DNA from 2 places in the Blautia sp. AF26-2 genome. Region 2 is predicted to be linked to the other one. Evidence: riboswitches for the same ligand, from Rfam matches in the RefSeq annotation. Region 2 holds a riboswitch; the other holds the start of a gene.

Region 1 (4,838 bases), on a different contig from region 2:
CCGGAATATATAATCCGGGAGGAAAACTTCCGGTTACCGTTGCTTATGGAGTGGGACAGCTTCCGGTTTATTACAATCATCCATATGGTTCCTCCTGGGATCAGAGCGGCAGTATCGGTTTTGCCAATTATGTGAATATGCCGCACAGACCGAGATATTATTTTGGATACGGACTGTCGTATACAACATTTACATATTCGGATTTACATATCTCGATGGGAAATGAAAAGGCAGCAGATACGGTTCAGATCTCCTGCGCTGTTGAGAACACGGGAAGCTGTGAAGGAGATGAGGTTGTCCAGCTTTATTTACGAGATGAATATGCCAGCCTGACAAGACCAGTAAAAGAACTGGCAGGTTTTAAGCGCATTCACCTGCGAAAGGGCGAAAAGAAAACGGTATGCTTTGAGGTGAAAACGAATCAAATGGCTTTTCTGGACATTGATATGCACTGGAAAGTGGAAAAAGGACGATATGCAGTAGAGGTCGGAAGTTCTTCAGAAGATATTCGTTTAAGAGGAAGCTACTGTGTGAAAGAAAATAAATGGGTTGCGGGAAGAAACAGAGCGTTTTGGGCAAGTGCCGCAGCGAAATAAAAAGAACAGAACCGGATGCCATTTTATACAAAGCGGCATTCGGTTCTGTTCTTGCGGTATTCCCGTGGGGAGCAGTTCATTTTTTCACGGAAACATTTTCCCAAATAGGACTGCTGGCTGAAGCCGGTCTGCAGGACGATCTGTCTGATGGGAAGTGTGGTTTCTGTTATCTCCGTGATTTGTTTTCTATGTTTTGGCAATATCTTAATAATTTCTGCAGATATTTTCATATTATTTTTTCGATATAATAAGTATACTTGCTGTAAAAAGGATTGTAAAGGTAGTCTAAATGGACAATAATAGTTTATCACATACAACGTGGAATTGTAAGTACCATATGAACCAGAGCAGGAAAACCTGCCGTCGCTGATCACACTTGAAAAAATATGTGTAGCTTTGGGCGTGACATTATCGCAGTTTTTTTGAGAAGATAATTCAGAGAATCTGACAGAAAAACAGAAAGAAGTTCTAGGGATATGGAATGATCTGAGTACAAATGAGCAGGAAACAGTAATGTCAATGCTGCGTGGACTTCGGAAGTAAGAGAACAGTTCGAGTATATGTATCGGCTGTTCTTTTTTTGTTTTTGAACGTTAAAATGTTAATTTTTTTCTTGTGTATAGTAGAACACTAAAGTATAATAAAATCAGTTTTTTGCATAAGATTAAAGCTATAATAAGGAAATTGGCAAACCAGATGAAAGTCTGGGACGCAAAGCTACAGGGCCTGTAAAATGGCAGCCAGTTGCATAAAATGAGATGCACTGTCTGTCTGACGGTGCTTTTTTACGGTGTTATTTCATAGACGTAACAATAATGATTTTATCAGGAAAGAATGAGGAAAATAAAAGTATGAAAAAGGCAAAACGTTGTCTGATAGCAGTGGTGTCAGGTGTACTTGTAGCATCTGCTGTCTTGTCTGGATGTGGACAGTCAAAGAAAGAAGTATCTATAAATGATGATCATCTTACCGTTTATCTGTGGGAAAATCGTTTGATGAAAAATATTGCACCCTATATCCATGAACAGTTTCCAGATCAGGATATTGAATTTATTATAGGTAACAATGATACCGATTTATACAGTTATTTTAAAGAACATGATGAATTACCGGATATTATAACAGTACGTCGATTTTCTGGAACAGATGCACAGGACTTACAGCCTTATCTTATGGATTTTGCTTCTTATGATGTTGTTTCCAAGTATTATTCTTATGCGGTGCAATATTATAAGAATGCGGAGGATGAAATCCAGTGGCTGCCAATCTGTGGTATTCCGCAGACGATCATTGCCAACAAAACACTGTTTGATCAGTATGGCGTAAAGATTCCAGAAAATTATGAGGAATATGTACAGGCATGTCAGCAGTTTTATGATAATGGCATAAAACCGTATTCCATGGATCTTGGTGAAGACTGGTCAAATCAAGAAATAATTCAGGCTGCGGCAATCGGTGAATTCACAAGTCTAGATGGTATTGAATGGCGAAACGGTGCAGAGACTGCAGTGGATGAAGTAAAGTTTGATGATGCATTATGGAAACGTATTTTTTCAGAAACCAGTCAGTTTCTTAAAGACTCGCACTTTGGTAAAGAAGATATCAATATTGACATCAATACAGGAACCCAGATGTTTGTCGAAGGAAAATCAGCAATGTTTCATGGACATCCGACGGTTATGCAGCAGCTGCAGAAACAGATGGATGCGGAGCTGATCCGTATTCCTTACTTTTCGCAGACATCGGATGAATCCTATGTGTACATGACTCCGTCCTTAAACATTGCATTTAACAAAAACCTGGAAAAAGACCGGGAGAAACTGGATACTGCGCTGGATGTGCTGGATTGTATGATTTCAGAAGAGGGGCAAAAGCTGATTGCGGATGGAAGCGGTGTTATTTCATTGAATACAGATGTTCCAACCATGATGCAGGATGTGCCTGGACTGGAAGAGGAAATTAATAATAATGCTGTTTATATCCGATATTCCGCCCAAAAATCATTTGATGCAAGTCTTGAGGCTGTTCACGGATTACTGTCAGGGGAAATGGATGAAACACAGGCTTATGATACTTTTCGCAGTGTAATGAATCGTAAAGATCCAGAAGAAAAAGCAACGGTGAATTTTGAAAATGAATATTCTATTTCACTGAACGATAGAAATGGCCGTGATGCAGCATCTTCCATTTTAACAACGATCAGAGAAGAAAATGATGCACAGCTGGCTCTGGCACCATATTATTATTTTACTTCTTCTATGTACAAAGGAGAATGCACCAATAGCCGGGTTGGCATGATGACAGCGAAGAGTTCAGATACAGCATTATATTTTGCAAAAATAAATGGTAAACAGGTTTGTGAACTCGTGGAAAATTATCTCGCCGAAGCTGATGAGAATTTTTATGTAACCAATGAATACGAATTACCAATTGCATCTGGTATGAAAATGATCGTCAGTCAAGAGGAAAGTGGATTTTCGTTAAAGGACTTAACAGTTAATGATAAGAAAATAGATAAAGAAAAGGAATACTCGATTCTTCTTACAGACACTACAATGTCCGTTTTGAAAAAAATAAATCCGAAATGTGAGATTGAGAAGCTTAAAGATACAACATTATCAAGTGCATGGACCGAAGCAATGTCAAAAGGACAGCAGCCGTCAGCACCGGAAGACTATATAGAGGTTGAACAGTAAAAGTGGAGATAGAACAAGCGGTAAATAAAAGAAAAAAAATAACAAGGCTGTTGCTTATACTACTTATGATTCTTTTAAGCTTAGTTTGTATCAAGTATCTTATAAGTAAGTCTAATAAGTATATCAGCGAAAATGGAAAAAGCAGTATGGGAGCTGTTGTTGAACAGATACAGCAGACCTATGATCTTCAGGTGAGTGGATACTACAGCCAGCTGCAGTTGGTTGAGGAATTCTTACTTCATGAGAGGGAACTGTCTCTTGAAACGGATACGAACAAAAATTTCTTTGAAGCATGGGAAAAAGAATCGGAAAGTACTCTTATATTCCTTCAGGAAAATGGTCAGGCAATATCAGCAGGTGGAACAAAAATGCGGATTGATATGCCAAGTAAACTTCTGCTGGACTTAAAGAACGGATACAATATTGGAAAACTGGTGCGTCTTGATTATGATCAGAAGAAAAAAGACGGTTATCTGGTTGCGATTCCATGTCAGGAATACACGATCAATGGAGAAACTTATACGGCAATTGGAACTGTGTATGATCATTCGAAACTGGATTCCATGTTAAAATTGAAAGGTTATCATGGAAAAGCATATTTGTTCATGCTGGATCATGACGGAAATATTACGTATACGAACCAGAGTGGAGATAAATACCTGCGTAATTATTCTTTGTTAAAACATTTAAAAGGGGAACAGGCTATTACAGAAGAAGAGGCTGATTTGTTCAAAAAGAAGTTTGATAACAGAGAATCCGGAGTTGCACTTTTGGGAAAACAGAACCCTTATTATCTTGGGTATTGTCCGATAGAAAGCAACAACACCATTTTGGTGTGCATTGTGGCCAAGGGAGTTGTGGACAATGTGCTGATGGATTACCAGAAAACGGTGTTGTTTACAACAATACTCATGGCAGGTTTTATACTTTTACTTTTTGCCGGATTATTCTACAGTATTTCCAGACTTAGTCTTGCAGATCAAAAAGCAGAATATGAAAAAAGAAATAATGAACTTCATTTACAAACAATGAAGGAAATGGAAGTAGTCAATCAAAAACTGAAAAAGGCAAAGAACGTTGCAACAGAGGCTTTACAGACAGCTGAAAATGCAAATAAGGCGAAAACGGATTTCCTGTCTAATATGTCACATGATATTCGCACACCTATGAATGCAATCATTGGTATCACATCTTTGATCAGACATGATGCAGGTAATAAAGCAAAAGTTATAGAGTATGCAGATAAAATAGATATTTCATCACAGCATCTGTTGGGAATTATCAATGACGTTCTGGATATGAGCAAGATTGAGGCAGGAAAAACAGTCTTCAAATATTCTGACTTTTCTATTCTGGATCTTGTACAGGAACTTAACACTATATTTCATACTCAAATATATGAAAAGCAGCAGACCCTTACAATCATAAAAGAAAATATTCAGCATGAGTGGGTGAATGGGGATCAGGTTCACCTGATGCAGATTTTCAGCAACCTGCTTTCCAATGCAGTGAAGTATACCCAGGAAGGTGGGAAAATTCAGTTCTT
Region 2 (4,838 bases):
TTCTCAGCTCTATGAGAACCTCAAAACAACTTCCCTGTCCCAGTTCACTCTCCACATCAATGGTACCTCCCATTGCTTCAACCAGATTTCTGGTAATAGCCATTCCAAGACCGGTTCCCTGGATCTTATTCGTCACAGAATTTTCGGCACGGGTAAAAGCATCAAAGATTTTATCTTTGAAATCTGCTGACATTCCTATTCCATTATCCCTGACTAAGAAACGGTACTTTGCATAGACGAATGAATTTGTTTCACATTCTTCTACCAGAAACTGAATTTCTCCACCTTCCTGCGTGTACTTCACTGCATTAGAAAGCAGGTTGCTGAAAATCTGCATCAGGCGAAGCTGATCCCCGTTCACCCACTCATGTCGGATATTTTTCTTTGTTGTAAGAATCTGTTTCTTTTCATCTATCTGTGAATGAAATAGATTATTGATTTCCTGTATAAAATTCAGAATAGAGAAATCATCGTATTTAAAAACTGTTTTTCCTGCCTCAATTTTGCTCATATCCAGAATATCATTAATAATCCCTAACAGATGCTGGGATGAAACATCTATTTTATCTGCATACTCTATTACTTTATCTTTATTTCCTGCATCATGTCTTATTAATGACGTCATACCAATAACTGCATTCATAGGAGTACGTATATCATGTGACATATTAAACAGAAAATTAGATTTTTCAACACTGGCTGTTTTCGCCTGCTCCAATGCTTTCTGCAGTTTTTTATTTAATTTCACTACTGTGTTTTCCGATTCCTGTGTCCTGTGCAGTAACATAATCATAAAAACAAATCCAGTTAAAAGCAAAACAATCAGTAAACCGCAGCCCCATAGTCTATATAACTTTTCATTGCTATTCCATCCGTTTTCAGGCATCACTTCCAGAACCCATTGACTGTCACCTAATTCGAAAGTATATGTGACAGGATCAATCATTTCCACACCTGAGCCATACACTTCTTCGTATGTTTCATCCCACGGTGCAATACTTTTAGACAACTTATATTCATAGCTAAAATCGGTAAGTGACTTTATAGAATCAGCGAATATATCCGGTACACGAATAATTACAATTGTAAATCCCCAAAATGTCCTTTCGCCATTTTTCTGCTCCACATACACCGGATTTCTTACAGCAATCCCCGTTCCACCCTGTTTCAAAGAAAATGGTCCCTGCATGGTTATCACATCATTGTCTCTGGCATAACAAGATATCTTTCCTCGTTCTTTATCATGAATAAGATCTATCTTTCCAGCCTTATTTCCGTCTTCCGGATAAATCTCAGTCACTACGCCGTCTGGTGCGATCTGAATACTCTGGACATAATCTGCCATCATATTCTCCGCAACTTTCGAGAACATGGAAATTTTTCCGTTTTCACTAATAACAATCTGTTCAAAAGTATTTGTAATATCAATTCCCCTCACGATATCAGCCTTCATATGATCTGCATACGTTACTGCGTTTAATTCAGCTCTTGACCTTATCAAATCCCTTTGACTGCTATCCGCACGAATGCCTATATTCACCAGAACAACCAAACCGATCATCAATACAAATACCGGAATCCATAACTCTTTTTTTATCCTAAATGTATTTTTTCGTTCCTGTGCTGACTTAATTTTCTTCCACATAACCGATTTCCTTTACACCTGCGTTTTTATCTACTTCATTTTTATATTTTAGCAGCCACCAATTATTGCCTGTTTTAGTTTCTTTTTAATCTCCAAAAATGAAAAAAGCATTGTCATTGCAGACAATGCATCTTTAACGTGGCAACTGGCTACCATTTTACAGGCCCTATAGCTTTGCGTCGCAGACTTTCATCTGTTTTGCCGTTTTTCTTATTATAGCTTTTAAACATATGAAAAAAAACTGGTTTTATTATACTCTAATGCTCGACTATGTACAAGAAAAACATTACCGTTTTAACACCTAAAAACAAAAGAAGAACAGCCGATACATATACTCGAACTGTTCTCCTACTTCCGAAGACCACGCAGCATTGACATTACTGTTTCCTGCTCATTTGTACTCAGATTGTTCCATATCCTTAAAACTTCTTTCTGTTTTTCTGTCAGATTCTCTGAATTACCTTCCTGAAAAAACTGTGATAATGTCACGCCCAAAGCTGCACATATTTTTTCAAGTGTAATCAGCGACGGCAGGTTTTCCTGCGCCATGATTCTTCCCAGTGATGACTGGGAAATTCCCGACAGCTGCGATAATCTATATTTACTGATATCACGCTTTTCACACAAAAATGTTATTTTATCCGCAATATACTTCTCTATCTGCAAGTAACTATACCTCATTTCCGCTATTACATGTTCTTATTGTACCTGTAATAATGAAAAAATATTAGTAATCAACTTTGCAAGTATTCATTCCCATTATAGGAAGTATACGGATAAAAAAATATAAAGATACTTTCGTTTCCGCAAAAGTCATTTTCGCTTATATCGTTTTTATAATAGCACAGACAGTTATGTTTGTCACATAAAAGTTTGAAACCTCAAACAAAAAAATAAGCCTGCCATCATCCGCAGATTTCTCCACAGACAACAGCAGGCTTCCTACTATCTCATCAACTCATTCACTTTTCTCTGCACTGCCCCATAATCATATCCCGCAGCCTGCAGTCTCTTCTTTCTGTCCCCGCCGTTCCCCACTTTCCGGCAATGACTTCCTTTGCTACAGTTTCCACACTCTTTTTGTTGCTACTTTTCACCAGCTCATTCACCTTCGCCTGCACTGCCGGATAATCATACCCTGCAGCCTGCAGTCTCTTCTTTCTGTCCTCGCCGTTCCCCCACTTTCCGGCAATCACTTCCTTCGCCACAGCTTCCACACTTTTCTTTCCTGTACCAGGATTCCCGCCGGTTCCTTTCACAGCCTTCTCATACTGCGGAGCCGCATATCCGCGGATATATCCCCATCCCAGGGGGATCACCCTTCTGTCAACCTTTTCACCCCGGTTACCTTCAATAGCAGTAATCATTCCCACCGGAAACCTCCTCCACAAAACCGATATGGTCACTGTACCCGTCATTCGGCTGTGTGGCCTTGTCCCAGTTATACACAATCACATAACCCGGCTCCGGCGTGATGGTTCCGTCTTCGATCCAGATCCCCACCTCCCTGAAGATCTTCACGTATTCCTCCACGCCGCACTCCCTGCCGATCAACTCACTGCATCCTGCCCTGATCCCTGCAGCAGACACACAGGTATCACACCATTCATCCGAATGCTGCACAACATCTCCCTGGTCTCCTTTAACCCAAACTGCAGAAGCGGGTTCACACCCAGGTTCATGGTCAGCCCATTATCCGGATCCAGAGCATAATACTCTGCAATCTGCGTCTGCTTGTTGGTGGAACTCACTGCCGTGTATCTGGTAATAAAATCCGAAAAGCTGGAAGAAAACCGGTGTCTCTGCTCCACCTTCATCACAGGATCCTTCCCGTACTTTCTCAGTTCCAGCTTTCCCTCCCTGTTAATAATAAAGAAACCTCCCAGAACCTGTGCCACATAAAACAGCACATCCCGACAGGTCTCAATATCATTTTCAGTATAAACAGAAAGCGTCACCCCGCCATTCGGCATGGCATCAATCTCCGCCCTCTTATTCGCAAACTCCACTTTACACCGCTTACAGCACAAAGCAATAAAATCATAAGCAGTCCCCACAGTCTCAAACCCGTTGAAACTCTTATCAAACCGCAGCATAAAATCATAGGCTTTCAGTTCCAGGCACTTTGCCAGACGGTTCGCCTCACTGACCTCAAAAACTCCCATCGGCACATCTTCCACCGAACCATCCGCCAGCACCAGATGAAACACCAGCGTCACCTGAGCATCCTCCAGCGTATACCTGTCAATGTCACTCAGAAGCGTGATCCCCATCTCCGCCGCATACACCGTCCCCAGTTCAATTTCCGTGCTTCCACAGCACTGCCTGGAAATATACCCGGAACCCTTCACAATCTCCTTCGCCCCGAACTCATACGTCATTCCGCCTCTGGTAACGATCGTACCCGTCCAGTAATATTTTCTTGTATTGCTCTTCACAGCTCTCAGAAACCCATCCGATACCGGATACATCCCGCCACCTCCATTTCCCCACGAAAAAAGCACCAGCCAACCAGGTGACCGATGCCTTCGTAAATATAATCATTCTATCTGTTATAAGTCCAATGTTTCAGGTACCATTCATGCAGTTCTTCTGTTGTTTTACAGCAGTCTGCAATCTCTTTTCCCTGTGATATCCACTGACACGTTTCCCTGCTGAATGTATCAACATCCAAAGCATGAAATTTATATGTTCCACCCCGTCTGTGCATCACTTCATCATCACACTGGAACTCAAAATAATCATCCCCGTCCAAAACAACCTTTCCAGTCAGGTTCCACACCCCGGACCACGGAGGACCATCATCCCCTGGAACACAGAAGGACAGTCTTCCATCTTCCAGAATAACAGGAGCCACCGCAATATTTTTCATCTGCGGCATATATGGCTGTTCAAACCAATACGCTTTCCTCTCATCCATTTCTCTTCATCTCCATGATAGCCACCTTCCCTGCAAACTTGAAGTTAGCGATTTCTTTTTCCGGTATTCTCTGTCCCACGGATTTCCTCATGATAGAAATAATCTACGATCACCGGATGTCCCTGCGGGACTCTGCCATAAGGCATTTCATTATCCACAAAGGCACAATCATACTTCTTAGCCATTTTCTCAGCTTTTACTTCAAGTGCTTCAAAGTAGCTGCGGTTATGCTTGTTATAGATCTCGTCGTAAAGTGGTACAAGATCAGGATAT

What was found. A riboswitch is a leader RNA that binds a small molecule or an ion and turns the genes downstream of it on or off. The one in region 2 is predicted to bind cyclic di-GMP.
Region 1: it holds a riboswitch for cyclic di-GMP, as region 2 does, so the genes downstream of both, DWY63_RS13655 (ABC transporter substrate-binding protein) here and DWY63_RS07505 (ATP-binding protein) in region 2, are expected to answer to the same signal.

Annotation. Positions count from the first base shown of each region.
Region 1 is NZ_QTWD01000010.1:111,673-116,510, reverse strand. It holds gene DWY63_RS13670 (glycoside hydrolase family 3 N-terminal domain-containing protein) at 1-596, shown strand, start outside; gene DWY63_RS19155 (helix-turn-helix domain-containing protein) at 620-826, opposite strand; cyclic di-GMP riboswitch class I at 1,273-1,348, shown strand; gene DWY63_RS13655 (ABC transporter substrate-binding protein) at 1,448-3,292, shown strand; gene DWY63_RS13650 (ATP-binding protein) at 3,439-4,838, shown strand, end outside.
Region 2 is NZ_QTWD01000004.1:257,222-262,059, forward strand. It holds gene DWY63_RS07505 (ATP-binding protein) at 1-1,645, opposite strand, end outside; cyclic di-GMP riboswitch class I at 1,783-1,858, opposite strand; gene DWY63_RS07510 (helix-turn-helix domain-containing protein) at 1,994-2,311, opposite strand; gene DWY63_RS19080 (hypothetical protein) at 2,591-2,683, opposite strand; partial or broken gene DWY63_RS19085 (hypothetical protein) at 2,797-3,063, opposite strand; gene DWY63_RS18155 (CHAP domain-containing protein) at 2,996-3,166, opposite strand; partial or broken gene DWY63_RS07520 (hypothetical protein) at 3,265-4,116, opposite strand; gene DWY63_RS07525 (hypothetical protein) at 4,191-4,565, opposite strand; gene DWY63_RS07530 (radical SAM mobile pair protein B) at 4,610-4,838, opposite strand, start outside.